One region of the Massilia sp. LC238 genome, then DNA from elsewhere that is predicted to be linked to it. Evidence: predicted binding sites of a transcription regulator. Region 1 holds the regulator's gene; the other holds the start of a gene.

Region 1 (7,212 bases):
TTGCAGCATGGATTTGTGTTTCAGAACCTGCCTGTCCAACCTGTCCATCAAGGTGTCGATGGCCGCATACAGATCTTGCGCAGCACTCGCCACATGCAGAATCTTGCCCGATACCTGTAGGTTGATCTCGGCCTTTTGCCGTTTTTCTTTTTCAGTGAGGTTATCGATGGCGAGGAACACGTGGGTGTCGATCACGTGGTCGAAATGGCGGGTGATGCGCTCGAGCTTATTCTGAACGTATTCACGGATGGCGGGTGTGACTTCGAGATGGTGGCCGCTGATTGTGAGGTTCATACACACTCCTTTGGGAAGGTGCCCTGCCCGCGCCACAAGGTGAGAGTGGGCAGTGCTTTACAGGGATTTACGGAGGCTGACGGGAGGAATCTTGAGCGCTTCGCGGTATTTGGCAACCGTCCGGCGCGCAATGACCATACCTTGTTCCCCGAGCATCTCCGCGATCTTGCTGTCGGATAGAGGATTCCTAGGGTCTTCTGCTCCTGTCAATTGCGCAATAAGCGCGCGGATCGCCGTCGAGGAGGCTTCTCCCCCCGCTTCGGTGGCGACGTGGCTTCCGAAGAAGTACTTCAGCTCGAACATGCCGTGCGGGGTCAGCATGTATTTCTGCGTGGTTACACGCGAGATCGTGCTCTCGTGTAGGCCTAGTGTATCAGCTATCTCACGCAAAACAAGAGGGCGCATGGCAACCGCGCCGTGGCTGAAAAAGTTGCGCTGGCGCTCGACGATTGCCTCGGCAACACGCAGGATCGTGTCGAAGCGCTGGCGCATGTTCTTGATGAGCCACTTGGCTTCCTGCAGCTGCGCGCCCATCTGGCTTTCGCTTTTGCCCTGCTTGAGCAGGTTCGCGTACAGGCTGTTCACGCGCAGCTTCGGCATCACTTCCGGGTTCAGCGAGACGGCCCAGCCGTCCTTGGCGCGGCGCACGATCACGTCCGGCACCACGTAGTCGGACGTGCCCGAGCCGAAGGCCGCGCCGGGATGTGGATTGCATTGGCGGACCACGGCCTGCACTTCGCGCAGGTCTTCGTCGTCGCAGTCGAGCGCCTTTTTCAGCTTGGTGTATTCGCGCTGCGCGAACCAGGTCAGGTAGCCTTCGACGATCTTCAAGGCGAGGCGCCGCGTCACCAGGGGCACGCCCGGCATGCGGCGGATCTGCAGGGCCAGGCATTCGGCCGCGCTGCGCGCGCCCACGCCCACCGGGTCCAGGCTCTGCACCAGCGCCAGCGCGCAGCGCAGCTCGTCCATCTCGATCTCGAGTTCTGCCGGCAGGCGCGCATGGATGTCGTCGAGCGGCTCTTCCAGGTAGCCGTTGTCGTCGAGCGCATCGATCACCAGCTCGGCCAGCGCGCGGTCGCGCAGGCTGCAGCAGCTCAGGCGGATCTGTTCCGTCAGGTGCTCGCGCAGCGTGATGCCGTCGGCTTCCAGCTGCGGACGGCCGTCCTCGTCGTCGCCGCTGCGCGCGCCGCCGCCTTCGCCGCCCCAATCCGCATCGGCATCGCCACGCTCCCCATGGTCTTCGCCGTCCGCGCCCTCGGGCTCGGCCTTCGCGCCCTCCTGCCCTTCCTGCCCCGGCTGGGGCGCCGGCGCTTCGCCATTCGCCGGCGCGGTATTGATCGCGCCGTCCGCCAGCAGCCGCACCGAGCGGTCGAGCGGATCGTCGAGCCGTTCGAGCAGCGGGTTGTCGTGCAGGATCTGCTCGATCTCCTGGTGCAGTTCGAGCGTGGAGAGCTGCAGCAGGCGGATCGACTGCTGCAGCTGCGGCGTGAGCGCCAGGTGCTGCGAAGTGCGTAGCTGGAGAGACTGTTTCATGCCTGGTGCTCTTGATTACATCCTGAAGTGCTCGCCGAGGTACACGCGCCGCACGGATTCGTTGGCGATGATGTCGTCAGGGCGGCCCGAGGCCAGCACCGCCCCCTGGTTGATGATGTAGGCGCGGTCGCAGATGCCGAGCGTCTCGCGCACGTTGTGGTCGGTGATCAGGACGCCGATGTTGCGCTCCTTCAGGAAGCGCACGATGCGCTGGATCTCGATCACCGCGATCGGGTCGACGCCGGCGAAGGGTTCGTCGAGCAGCACGAAGCGCGGGTTGGTCGCGAGCGCGCGCGCGATCTCGACGCGGCGCCGTTCGCCGCCCGACAGCGACAGCGCCGGGTTCTCGCGCAGCTTCTCGATCTGCAGTTCGGCCAGCAGGGTGTCGAGGCGCTCGCTGATCTGGTCGCGGGTGAGCGGCTTGCCGTCCACGCGCTGCAGCTCCAGCACGGCGCGGATGTTCTCCTCCACCGTCAGCTTGCGGAACACCGAGGCTTCCTGCGGCAGGTAGGACAGGCCCAGCACCGCACGGCGGTGGATCGGCAGGCTCGAGATGTCGGTGCCGTTGATGTCGATGGTGCCGGCGTCCGAGGGCACCAGGCCGACGATCATGTAGAAGGAGGTGGTCTTGCCGGCGCCGTTGGGGCCGAGCAGACCCACCACTTCGCCGCACTCGACCTGCAGCGACACGTCGCGCACCACCAGGCGCTTGCCGTAGCTCTTCTGCAGGCCCTTGACGATCAGGGTGCTGCAGCCTTCGACCGCGGTCGCCGCTGCGTCGGTACTTGCGCTCATGGCTGCCGTCATTGCTTCGCACCTTCGGCTGGCGCCGTGGTACGGCGCGGCGCGATGATCAGGGTGCCGCGGCCGCCGCCCACCTTGCTCTGGCCGGTAGGATCGTTGCGCACCTGCGCGACCTCGCGGCGGTTGTCGTAGGAGATGAAGGGACCCTTGATCTCGTTGGTCATGCGGCCGCCCTCCAGCTCGCGCACTTCGGCGCTGGTGAACAGCTTGACCAGTTCGGCGCGCTCGTCGTATTCGATGCGCTGGGCCTGGCCTTCGACCCACAGGTCGGGACCGCCGTCGCGTTTCTGGCGGAAAGTCGCCAGCTTGCCGTTGTTGGCGGTCAGGGTCACGCTCATGTAGCCCTCCGGCGTTTCCTTCACCAGGGCGCGGTCGGATTTCAGCACCAGGGTGCCGCGCGTGAGCACGACGTTGCCGGTCAGGATGCGGGTCTGCGTGACCTCGTCGACGTCGAGGGAATCGAAGTTGATCACGGCCTGCTTGAGCGAATCGGCACGCTCGGCCGAGGCGCCGAAGGCGGCCAGGCTGAGGAATACGGCAGCGATGATTTTTTTCATGTTCTTGCTTTGTCCTGGGTTGACGCGGCGCTACTGCCGCTGCGCGCGTGGCGGATAGACGATCTGGCCGCGGCTGGCCAGGTGCAGCTTCTGGGTCGCGTTGTTGGCCACCATGCCGGTGCCGGTCACGGTGGCGGCCCCCAGCTGCATCTCGATCGGCCGGTCGGTCTTGAGGATTTCTTCGTCGGGCAGCACGGTCAGCGCCTGCGTCTGCACGCGCAGCGCTTCGCTGGTCGGCGTGGCCGGGCGCTGGATGTCGACGTTGCCGAGCAGTTCGACGCGGTGCTCTTCATGGTAGAGCTGGGCGCGGTTGGCGACGATGGTCATGCGCGGCCGGCCGGGCGTCATGCCCTGCATCACCGGCGCCTCGACCTGGGACACGTCGTTCAGCGGCGTATGCGCCAGGCGCTTGCCCGACACCACGTAGCTCGGCTTGCCCTCTTCCGTCATGCGCACGAAGGAGAAGTTCTCGACGATGTAGTCCGGCTCGTCCCCCGGCCCGCCGAGGCGGGCGCCGGCGTCCTCCTGCTCCATCACCTGCACCAGCCAGAAGCTGCCGAAGGCGCAGAAGGTCGCGATCATCATGATCGTCAGGAGCTTCCAGCGGTGGGCGGTGCGCTTGTAGGTGACCATGTCGTGTCCCGTGTCCGATATCGCCGTGTTACGCGAAATACGGCGCCAGCGCCTGTTCGTAGGTGCCCTGCGCGCGCATGACGAGGTCGCAGACCTCGCGCACGGCGCCGCGCCCGCCCGCATTCTTCGTGACGTAGTGGGCGCGGTGCTGCACTTCCGGGTGGCCCGAGGGCACGGTGACGGCGAAGCCGACGCGGGTGAACAGCGGCAGGTCGATCACGTCGTCGCCGATGTAGCCGCATTCCTCCGGCGTGACGCCGGTGGCGGCAAGCAGCTCGGCGAAGCCGACGCGCTTGTCGTGGATGCCCTGGTAGACGTGGGAGATGCCGAGGTCGGCGGCGCGCTTGACAACGATCGGCGACTTGCGCGCGCTGATGATGGCGGTCTTGACGCCGGTCTTGTTCAGCAGCTGGATGCCGAGGCCGTCGAGCACGTTGAAGGTCTTGGTGACTTCGCCGTCCGGGCTGTAGGTGAGGCTGCCGTCGGTGAGCACGCCGTCGACGTCGAAGATCATCACTTTGACGCGCGCCGCGCGCTGCATGAATTCGGTTGGCGTCATCAGATCACCTTGGCGCGGGTCAGGTCGTGGATGTGCAGTGCGCCGACCAGGCGGTCTTCACCATCGACGACCAGCATCTGGTTGATGCGGAATTCTTCCATGACGGCGACGGCATCCACCGCCAGCTGTTCCGGATGGACGCGGCGCGGGTTGGCGTGCATCACGTCGCGGATGCTGATGTTCGAAAAATCGGTCACGCGCTCGATCAGGCGGCGCAGGTCGCCGTCGGTGAACACGCCGACCGGGCGGCGCTCTTCGTCGACGACGGCGGTCATGCCCATGCCCTTCTGGCTGATTTCCAGCAACGCGCGCGTCAGCGGGGTGTCCGGGGACACCGCCGGGATGGCGTCGCCGCTGCGCATCACGTCGCGCACGTGGGTCAGCAGGCGGCGGCCCAGGGCGCCGCCCGGGTGCGACATGGCGAAGTCTTCCTCGCGAAAACCCCGCGCGTCGAGCAGCGCCACGGCCAGCGCGTCGCCCATGGCCAGGGTGACGGTGGTGCTGGTGGTTGGCGCCAGGTTGAGGGTGCAGGCTTCCTTGGCCACCGAGATGTCCAGGTGGATCTCGGACAGCTTGGCCAGGCGCGAATGCGGCTTGCCGGTCATCGAGATGACGGGGGTGCCCATGCGCTTGATGGCCGGCAGGATCTCGAGCAGCTCGGACGATTCGCCGGAATTCGAAATGGCGATGAACACGTCGTGCGTGGTCACCATGCCCAGGTCGCCGTGGGCGGCTTCGCCCGGGTGCACGAACATGGCCGGGGTGCCGGTCGAGGCCAGGGTGGCGGCAATCTTGCGGCCGATGTGGCCGGACTTGCCCATGCCGGAGACGACCACGCGCCCGGTGCAGCCGTACAGCAGCTGCACGGCACGCACGAAACTGTCGTCGTCGCCGAGGCGCGCATGCAGGGCGCGGATCGCGTCGGCTTCGATGGCGAGGGTCTCGCGGCCCAGCTCCAGCACACGGCGGGCCTGGTCCGCGTCAAAACTTTTCAGCATTATTTTTTCATCGGTTAAACTCATAGTGGCAGTATATCCGAATTGGATAAGCAAAAAACTTGCCAGTCGTAACAAACCACTACAACGATAACGAAAAAACAACCGTGGCAGATGCATTCCGGACTTGAACTGACCCTGCTCCTGCTGGGCTGCGCCGTGCTGGGCGTGGTCGCCTTCCGGATGCTGCACCTGCCGCCGATGCTCGGCTATCTGGCGGTCGGCGTATTGATCGGCCCCCATGCGCTGGCCCTTGCCGAAGACAGTCCCGCCACCCATGCGCTGGCAGAATTCGGCGTCGTCTTCCTGATGTTTTCCATCGGGCTCGAATTTTCGCTTGCCCAGCTCAAGTCGATGCGCCGTATCGTGTTCGGCTTGGGTCTGGCTCAAGTCGTATTGACAATCGTGGCCGCCATGGCTTTCGGTTTGTTCATTTCCTGGTGGGTACCCGCACTGCACGTCAGCTGGCAGGCCGCCTTCGCGCTGGGCGGAGCGCTCGCCATGTCTTCGACCGCGATCGTGGTCAAGATGCTCACCGAACGGCTCGAACTGGAAAGCGAGCACGGCCGTCGCATCATCGGCATCCTGCTGTTCCAGGACCTGGCGGTGGTGCCGCTCCTGATCATGATTCCCTCGCTGGCACGCCCGGCCGAGGAACTGGCGATCACGCTCGGCTGGGCGGCGCTCAAGGCCGCCTTCGTGCTGGCCCTGCTGCTGATCTTCGGCCAGAAGCTGATGCGCAACTGGTTCACCATCGTCGCCAAGCGCCGTTCACAGGAGCTGTTCATGCTCAACCTGCTCCTGGTGACGCTCGGCCTGGCCTGGGTCACCGAGCAGGCCGGCCTGTCGCTGGCGCTGGGCGCCTTCGTCGCCGGCATGCTGATCTCCGAGACCCAGTACAAGCACCAGGTAGAAGAAGACATCAAACCCTTCCGCGACGTGCTGCTCGGGCTGTTCTTCATCACGGTGGGCATGCTGCTCAACCTGCAGCTGGTGCTGCAGCACTGGTGGGTAGTGCTGGCGCTGGTGATCTTCCCGGTGCTGCTCAAGTTCGCCATCATCGCTGCCTTGGCCAAGGCCTTCGGCTCGAGCGACGGCGTGGCGATGCGCACCGGCCTGGCGCTGGCGCAGGCGGGCGAGTTCGGCTTCGTGCTGCTCAACCTGGCGATGGGCTCGAAGCTGGTCGATCCCTTCCTGATCCAGCTGGTGCTGGCCTCGATGGTGCTGTCGATGCTGCTCGCGCCCTTCATCATCGACAACATGGACCGCATCGTCATGAAGCTGGCGGCCAACGAATGGATGATGCAGTCGCTGCAGCTGACCCAGATCGCCAGCCGCACCATGAAGACCCAGAAGCACGTGATCATCGCCGGCTTCGGGCGCAGCGGCCAGAGCCTGGCGACCCTGCTGAGCGAAGAAAAGCTGCCCTGGTACGCCCTCGACCTGGACCCGGAGCGCGTGCAGGAAGCCCAACGCGCCGGCGCCAACGTCTCCTACGGCGACGCGGCGCGCCGCGAAAGCCTGATCGCGGCCGGCATCAACCGCGCCAGCGCGCTGGTGATCACCTTCGCCGATACGAGACTGGCGCTGAAGGTGCTGCACCTGGTGCACGAGCTGGCCCCGAATCTGGCGGTGATCGTGCGCAGCCACGACGACAGCGACCTCGACGTGCTCAAGCGCGCCGGCGCCACCGAGGTGGTGCCGGAAGCACTGGAGAGCTCACTGATGCTGGCCTCGCACGCGCTGGTGACCATGGGCGTGCCGCTGCGCCGCGTGGTGCACCGGGTGCAGGCGGCGCGCGACGAACGCTACGCCTCGCTGCGCGGCTACTTCCACG
Region 2 (7,212 bases), on a different contig from region 1:
GACGACCCGGCGCGAGGGCGCCGGATGGGAGAAGGGCACGTAGGTCAGCAGGCCGTTGGGGTCGTGCATGTCGGCCACCGAGGCGCGCGGCAGCACGGTCAGGCCGATGCCGCTCGCCACCATGTGACGGATGGTCTCCAGCGAGGAGCCTTCGAAGGTGCGCTGCATGCCGTTGCCCGGCGACGAATAGCGCGCCATCTCCGGGCACACTTCCAGCACTTGGTCGCGGAAGCAGTGGCCCGCGCCCAGCAGCAGCATGGTTTCCAGCTTCAGGTCGTCGGCCGGGATTTCCTTGCGCTTGGCCCAGGGATGCGAGCGCGGCATCGCCACCACGAAGGGCTCGTCGTACAGGGTCTGCATCGACATGCCGTGTTCCGGCAGGGGCAGGGCCACGATGGCGGCGTCGAGCTCGCCCTGGCGCAGCAGTTCGAGCAGCTTGTGGGTGTAGTTCTCCTGCAGCACCAGCGGCATTTGCGGCACGGTGTCGATCAGGCGTTTTACCAGCGGCGGCAGCAGGTAGGGGCCGATGGTGTAGATCACGCCCAGGCGCAGCGGCCCGGCCAGCGGATCCTTGTTCTGTTTCGCCAGTTCCTTGATGGCAGCGGTCTGCTCCAGCACGCGTTCGGCCTGGGCCACGATCTGCGCGCCCAGCGGCGTGACGGAGACTTCGGAACCACCGCGCTCGAACAGCGTCACTCCGAGCTCGTCCTCGAGTTTCTTGATGGCGACGGAGAGGGTGGGTTGGGCGACGAAGCAGGCTTCGGCGGCATGCCCGAAGTGTTTGGCGCGCGCCACGGCGACGATGTATTTCAGCTCGGTCAGTGTCATAGGTTTTTTCCACGATGTCACGGCTGGTATGCCGTTTATCCTGACACAATGTTGGCATTTAGTCAGCCAGGATTTCATCACCCCCTCATCATAGTCGATATAATTGCCGGGCAGGATTTCCGCCTGCGTTTACGCGAGGTACCCATGTCGTCCACCTTCGGTCCGGCGGAAGCCCAGGCCTACATCCACAAGCTGCTGACGGTCATGCATCACCAGGGCGGCTCCGACCTGTTCATCTCCAGCGATTTCCCGCCCAGCATGAAGCACCAGGGCGCGATGAAGCCCCTGAGCCAGCAGCGCCTGTCCGGCGAGGTCACGCGCGCGCTGGCCCTGTCCCTGATGAACGAGCGCCAGCGTCTTGAATTCGAAGCCGAGATGGAGTGCAACTTCGCGATCTCGCTCCCCGGCGTGTGCCGCTTCCGCGTCAACGTCTTCGTGCAGCAGCAGAGCGTGGGCATGGTGGTGCGCACGATCGCCTCCGAGATCCCGAACTTCGAGAAGCTCGACCTGCCGGACGTGCTGAAGGACGTCGTCATGACCAAGCGCGGCCTGGTGCTGGTGGTCGGCGGCACCGGTTCCGGCAAGTCCACCACGCTGGCGGCGATGATCGACTACCGCAACAGCAACTCTGCCGGCCACATCATCACCGTGGAAGACCCGGTGGAGTACGTCCACAAGAACAAGAACTGCCTGGTCACGCACCGCGAGGTGGGCGTGGACACCCATTCCTGGCACAACGCCCTGAAGAACACGCTGCGCCAAGCGCCGGACGTGATCCTGATCGGCGAGATCCGCGACACCGAGACCATGGAACACGCGATCGCCTTCGCCGAGACCGGTCACCTGTGCCTGGGCACCCTGCACGCGAACAATGCCAACCAGACCCTGGACCGCATCATCAACTTCTTCCCGGAAGAGCGCCGCAACCAGCTCCTGATGGACCTGTCGTCCAATTTGCGCGCGGTGGTCTCGCAACGCCTGATCCGCACGGAGGACGGCAAGGGCCGCAAGGCGGCCATCGAGATCCTGCTGAACACCCCGACCATCGGCGAGATGATCCTGAAAGGGAACTTCCAGAACATCAAGGAGATCATGCACAAGTCGCGCGAACTCGGCATGTGCACCTTCGACCAGGCCTTGTACGAACTCTATAACAAGGGCTACATCGGCTACGATGAAGCGATCCGCAACGCCGACTCGGCCAACGGCCTGCGCCTGCAGATCAAGCTCTCGGGCGAGCGCAAGGGACCGATTGGTGCCGGCGCCAGGTCCACCGAGCTGTCCATGGCGATCGAGGAAGAACCGGAAGACGACGCACCCACTACCACCTGATTTTTACAAGCCTTATGCCTGCATTCGAGAACAAGATCTGCACGCGCGCCGAGCTGGCGCAGCGTATCGCCCAACTGCCGAAGCCGGTGGTGCTGACCAACGGCGTATTCGACATCCTGCACCGCGGCCACGTGACCTACCTGGCACAGGCGCGCGAACTGGGGGGCTCGCTGGTGGTGGCCGCCAACACCGACGCCTCGGTCAAGCGCCTCGGCAAGGGCGACGACCGCCCGCACAACACCCTGGCGGACCGCATGGCGGTGCTAGCGGCACTGGAATCGGTGAGCCTGGTGGTGGACTTCGACGAGGACACCGCGCTCGAGGTGGTGCTCGAAAGCCGCCCGGACATCTATGCCAAGGGTGGCGACTACGACATGACGAAGATTCCGGAAGGGCAGGCGGTGCTGGCCTATGGCGGGCGGGCGATGGCGGTCGATTTCGAGCATGACCGCTCGACGACCAAGCTGGTGGCCAAGATCAGAGGCTGAGTAATCCGGGCAGGGCTGGCTGCCCGGGTACAAGCGGCTCAGGCCTTGCGTTGACGGCGACGCAGTGCCGTCATGCCTGCCATGCCCAGGCCCAGCAGTACGATACTACCGGGTTCCGGCACTTCGCTGCCGCCGCCTTCGCCATCATCGGGGAGAACTTGCACGAAGAAGGTGTCGTGGCCGCCGTTCGCGCTGGACAAGGATGCTGCGAGGCCGATCCGGTTGGAAGAAGCCCAGAAGTCCTGTGAAGCCAGGGCCTGGGCAGCATCGAGCTTGAAGGCATAGCCCGACTTGCCCGTGCCAGCGTCAGTATTCTCACCCTCTACTGATTCCTCGAAGGTGATCGGTGCGAAGGCGCCTGAATTCCATAGAGACGCTCCACCGTCGGAATAGATGGTCAGGACCAGTGACTCGAGCCTGATACTGTCTCCACCAGGTTCGACAGGGTTGAAGATGAAATACAGTTGACTGGTCTGGGTGACGTTCAATTGGCTGAAAGACCAGGTCGAGGCGAGCACGTTGGAGTTCCCATTGGCCTGGACGTCGCCGGTCGTGCCGTCAGTCCCATCGGTGTCGCGAAACACCGAACCCGACGACTTTCCATAGTTAGGGTTGTCGACCCCGCCAGGCAGGTTTTTACGGTTGTCGTTCTTCAGGGTCAACACAGTGTTCACATTACCGATCCCGGACCCGGAATCGGTGACGTTGCCGGCTGAAACAAGTGAGGCATGACTAGGTGTTGACAAGACCCCAAGCAGTACTGCAGCAAGCGGCCACTGACAAGTCTTGAGTTTCATAAAATTCCTTTCAGGGAAGCTTTCCCAAAATTTAAACCCCTAAAGAACTAATTTCTATTAGTTTTGGCATCCTCTGAAGTTTCAGTTGGTAATTAATAATGATCATTCTTCAGAGGCAGTAGTGTTCATGCATGATTCATACCAGGAGTTACAAAGCGCATTGAAATCAAACACTTGTGTGTATTTACTATGGCGGGGAGGCCGTCACTGTCAAATTCATCGACAATATTGGTATGAATGTACATGTCGGTAAAAAAATATCTTAATGGAAATAATTTATGTAAATGAAATCAACATGTTAAGTGTTTAATATTTCTGAAAGTTCTGATCAGCTTGACCTTTCTCGAAAGAAAAGTTTACGAAGAGTAGTAAATTTAGTTGCGTTTAGGAATCAAGGGTAATAACATTTGGTTTCTGAAAAAGGCAAACCGCGCGAAAGCACGGGACGCAAAGTCACGGTCTACCGAGCGCAAGCTCCATGACGGCAGGACTGCCAGACGCAAGTACGCTTCCCGGACTCCGCCGTGCGGTCCGGTGTGGAGGCGTGCCGTTCATGCGGCAGTCCTGTTGAGAACACTTAACAGGAAATGCCATGAGCTTCATTCATACCCCATTCGCACTGCGCGCCCTGGCGCTTGCCGTGCTCGGCGCCAGCGCCGCCTTTTCCGCCGTCGCCGCACAACCCGTCGATGAGCTGCTGGTCAAGGGCCGGATGCTGGTCGAAGTCCGCGACGGCGTCACGACCGATGCGCTCGGCAAGATGATCGAGACGCCCGGCCACAAGCGCTACAAGCTCGGCCAGAGCGGCATCTACATCGTCGACCTGCCGGCCAATGCCTCCGAAAAGGCCGTGCTGGCGCGCCTGAAGAACAATCCGCACGTGAAATCGGCCGAGCAGGATCGTCTGGTGCTGAGCACGCTCGCGGTGAACGACCCCTACATCGGCAGCGCTTGGCACGTCGGCAAGATCGGCGCCAACGCCGCCTGGGATCTGGCGCAGGGCAGCGGCGTGACGATCGCGATCCTCGATTCGGGCATCGACGCCGCCCATCCGGACCTGGCGCCGAACCTCGTCGGCGGCTACAACGTCTACGATGCGAACACCAACCTGGCCGACGTCTGCGGCCACGGTACCTCGGTCGCGGGCGCCGCGGCGGCGGTCAACGACAATGCCATCGGCGTGGCCGGGATCGCCGGGCGCGCGCGCATCATGCCGGTGCGTGTCGCCTACAAGAAAGCCACCGACGGCGGCTGCTATGCCGCCTACAGCACCGTCGCCAGCGGTCTGATCTACGCCGCCGACAACGGCGCCCGCGTCGCCAACGTCAGCTACGGCGGCGTGACCACCAGCTCCTCGGTGACCAGCGCGGCGAACTACATGAAGTCGAAGGGCGGCCTGGTCTTCGTTTCGTCCGGTAACACCGGCACCGACCAGGGCTATGCTCCCAACAGCGCCATGATCGTGGTCGGCGCCACCGACAGCAACGACAACCGCGCCAGCTGGTCGAGCTACGGCAGCTTCGTGACGCTGACCGCACCCGGCAGCGGCATCTGGACCACCCGCATGGGCAACAGCTACGCCGCCGTCAACGGCACCTCGTATGCGAGCCCGGTGGCCGCCGGCGTGGCCGCGCTGATGATGGCCGCCGCGCCGACCGTCTCCAACAGCCGCATCGAAAGCCTGCTCTACTCGACGGCCGTGGACCTGGGCGCGGTCGGCCGCGACAACTACTTCGGCCATGGCCGGGTCAATGCCGCCGCCGCGGTGCAGGCCGCACTGGCCGCCGCCCCGGTCGTGGACAGCAGCGCGCCCAGCGTCGCCATCCAGGCCCCGCTCGGCAGCAGCACGGTCTCCGGCCTGGTGGCCGTCGATGCCAGCGCCAGCGACAATGTCGGCGTGACGCGCGTCGACCTGCAGGTCAACGGCACCACGGTGGCCAGCGACACCAGCGCGCCCTACGGCTTCAGTTGGAATTCGGCTGGCGTGCCGAACGGGATGGCCAACCTGGTCGCCGTCGCCTACGACGCCGCCGGCAATGCCGGCCGCTCGGCCAGCGTGGCCGTCAACGTCGCCAACGCCACCACGGTGCCAGCCTCGAGCGCGGATACCACCGCGCCGACGGTCAGCATCCTCAATCCGGTGGCCGGCGCGGTCTCGGGCAACGTCAAGGTCAGCGTGAGCGCGAGCGACAACCTGGGCGCCGCGGCGCTGTCCCAGCAACTGCTGGTGAATAATGTCGTGGTGGCGCAGGGCAGCGGCGGCAGCCTGTCGTACACCTGGAACACCCGCAAGCTGGCGGTGGGAACCCACACGCTCAAGGCGGTGGTGCGCGATGCCGCCGGCAACATCGGCAGCGCGAGCGTGAGCGTGGCGATCCGCTGAGCGTCGATCGTCGCTTGTCCTTCCAGCGCCCGGTGCATCGACCCGGGCGTTTTTCATTTCGTGGCAAGATTGTCGGATCTTAGACAGACAGGAGTCCGCATGCTGATCGCCCAAGTCACCGACCTGCACCTGCACGCGGACCCCGGCCATCCAAACCTGGCGCGTTTCAACAGGGTGCTGGATCACCTCCTGTCCCTGCAGCCGCAGCCCGGATTGCTGGTCCTGAGCGGCGACCTGGCCGACGACGGCGCGCCCGAGAGCTACCGGCACCTGCAGGGGGCGTTGGCGCGCTGGCCGCGTCCGCTGCGTTTCGCGCTGGGCAACCACGACCATCGTGGGCATTTCCGCGCCGTGTTCGGCGAGAGCCACGACGCGGACGGTTTCGTGCAGGGCCGCGCCGAGTTCGGCGGACTGGAGGTCGTGGTCCTCGACAGCCTCGAGCAGGGCCGCCACGGCGGCGCCTTCTGCGAGGCGCGCGCCGCCTGGCTGCGCCAGGCCGTGCAGGACAGCCGGGGTGCGCCGTTGCTGGTCTTCCTGCACCATCCGCCCGTCGACGTCGGCATCCCCTGGATCGACCCGGGGCCGGGCCAGGACTGGATCGCCCGCCTCGACGCCGCGCTGCAGGGCGCGCAGGTCGCGGGCATCTGCACCGGCCACGTTCACCTGGCCGGCATGTTTCCCTGGCGCGGCCGCCAGGTCGTGACCTGTCCGTCCTCGTCCTCGGACCTGAGCCTGGCTTTCTCGCCCATGGCGGCCGGGCAGCCGGACGGACGGGCGCTGGTGGAGCAGGGCGAGCCGGCCTTCGCGCTGCACCGCTGGGAAGACGGCGCCCTGGCGACGTTTTTCGCCCGCTGCCCGCAGCGCTTGCTGGCGCGCTGGGATGCGGGCACGCAGCCCATGGTGGCGGCCATGCTGGCCGAAAAACAGGCCTAGGCGATCCTGTCGCTCTCGATGCGGCCGTCCACCAGGGTGATGGTGCGGTCGCATTGCTCCGACAGGCGCGGGTCGTGCGTCACCAAGAGTACCGCGCAACCGAACTCGCGGTTGAAACGGCGGAACAGCTGGAACACTTCGGCGGCGGATTTGCTGTCGAGGTTGCCGGTCGGTTCGTCCGCCAGCAGCAGGGCCGGACGGGTCACCAGGGCGCGCGCCACCGCCACGCGCTGTTGCTGGCCGCCCGACAACTGGTCGGGCTTGCGTGCTTCCATGCCCGCCAGTCCCACCTGCTCCAGCAGGGCGCGCGCGTGATCGGCCTGCGCGCGGGTCGGCTTGCCGCCCACTGCCATCAGCGGCATCAGCACGTTTTCCAGCGCGGTGAAGGCCTGGATCAGGTGGTGGAACTGGAACACGAAGCCGATGCTGCCGCCGCGCAGGGCAGTGCGGC

The links. Region 1 encodes sigma-54, which starts transcription at its own class of promoters, with help from an activator protein. Its sites were predicted from a motif close to TGGCANGNAANCTGCTTT; they were not measured.
Region 2: FG94_RS10250 (PEP-CTERM sorting domain-containing protein) is a predicted target of sigma-54. The motif match lies at 3,572-3,589, and genes of this name have one in related genera.

The regions. Positions count from the first base shown of each region.
Region 1 covers NZ_JNNN01000030.1:172,013-179,224, forward strand. The annotation lists gene hpf (ribosome hibernation-promoting factor, HPF/YfiA family) at 1-294, opposite strand, end outside; gene FG94_RS06740 (RNA polymerase factor sigma-54) at 352-1,827, opposite strand; gene lptB (LPS export ABC transporter ATP-binding protein) at 1,843-2,622, opposite strand; gene lptA (lipopolysaccharide transport periplasmic protein LptA) at 2,631-3,188, opposite strand; gene lptC (LPS export ABC transporter periplasmic protein LptC) at 3,219-3,821, opposite strand; gene FG94_RS06760 (HAD family hydrolase) at 3,850-4,380, opposite strand; gene FG94_RS06765 (SIS domain-containing protein) at 4,380-5,402, opposite strand; gene FG94_RS06770 (monovalent cation:proton antiporter family protein) at 5,490-7,212, shown strand, end outside.
Region 2 covers NZ_JNNN01000038.1:179,574-186,785, forward strand. The annotation lists gene FG94_RS10235 (hydrogen peroxide-inducible genes activator) at 1-828, opposite strand, end outside; gene FG94_RS10240 (PilT/PilU family type 4a pilus ATPase) at 973-2,160, shown strand; gene FG94_RS10245 (adenylyltransferase/cytidyltransferase family protein) at 2,175-2,648, shown strand; gene FG94_RS10250 (PEP-CTERM sorting domain-containing protein) at 2,687-3,445, opposite strand; cyclic di-GMP riboswitch class I at 3,858-3,943, shown strand; gene FG94_RS10255 (S8 family serine peptidase) at 4,038-5,828, shown strand; gene FG94_RS10260 (metallophosphoesterase) at 5,928-6,761, shown strand; gene FG94_RS10265 (ABC transporter ATP-binding protein) at 6,758-7,212, opposite strand, start outside.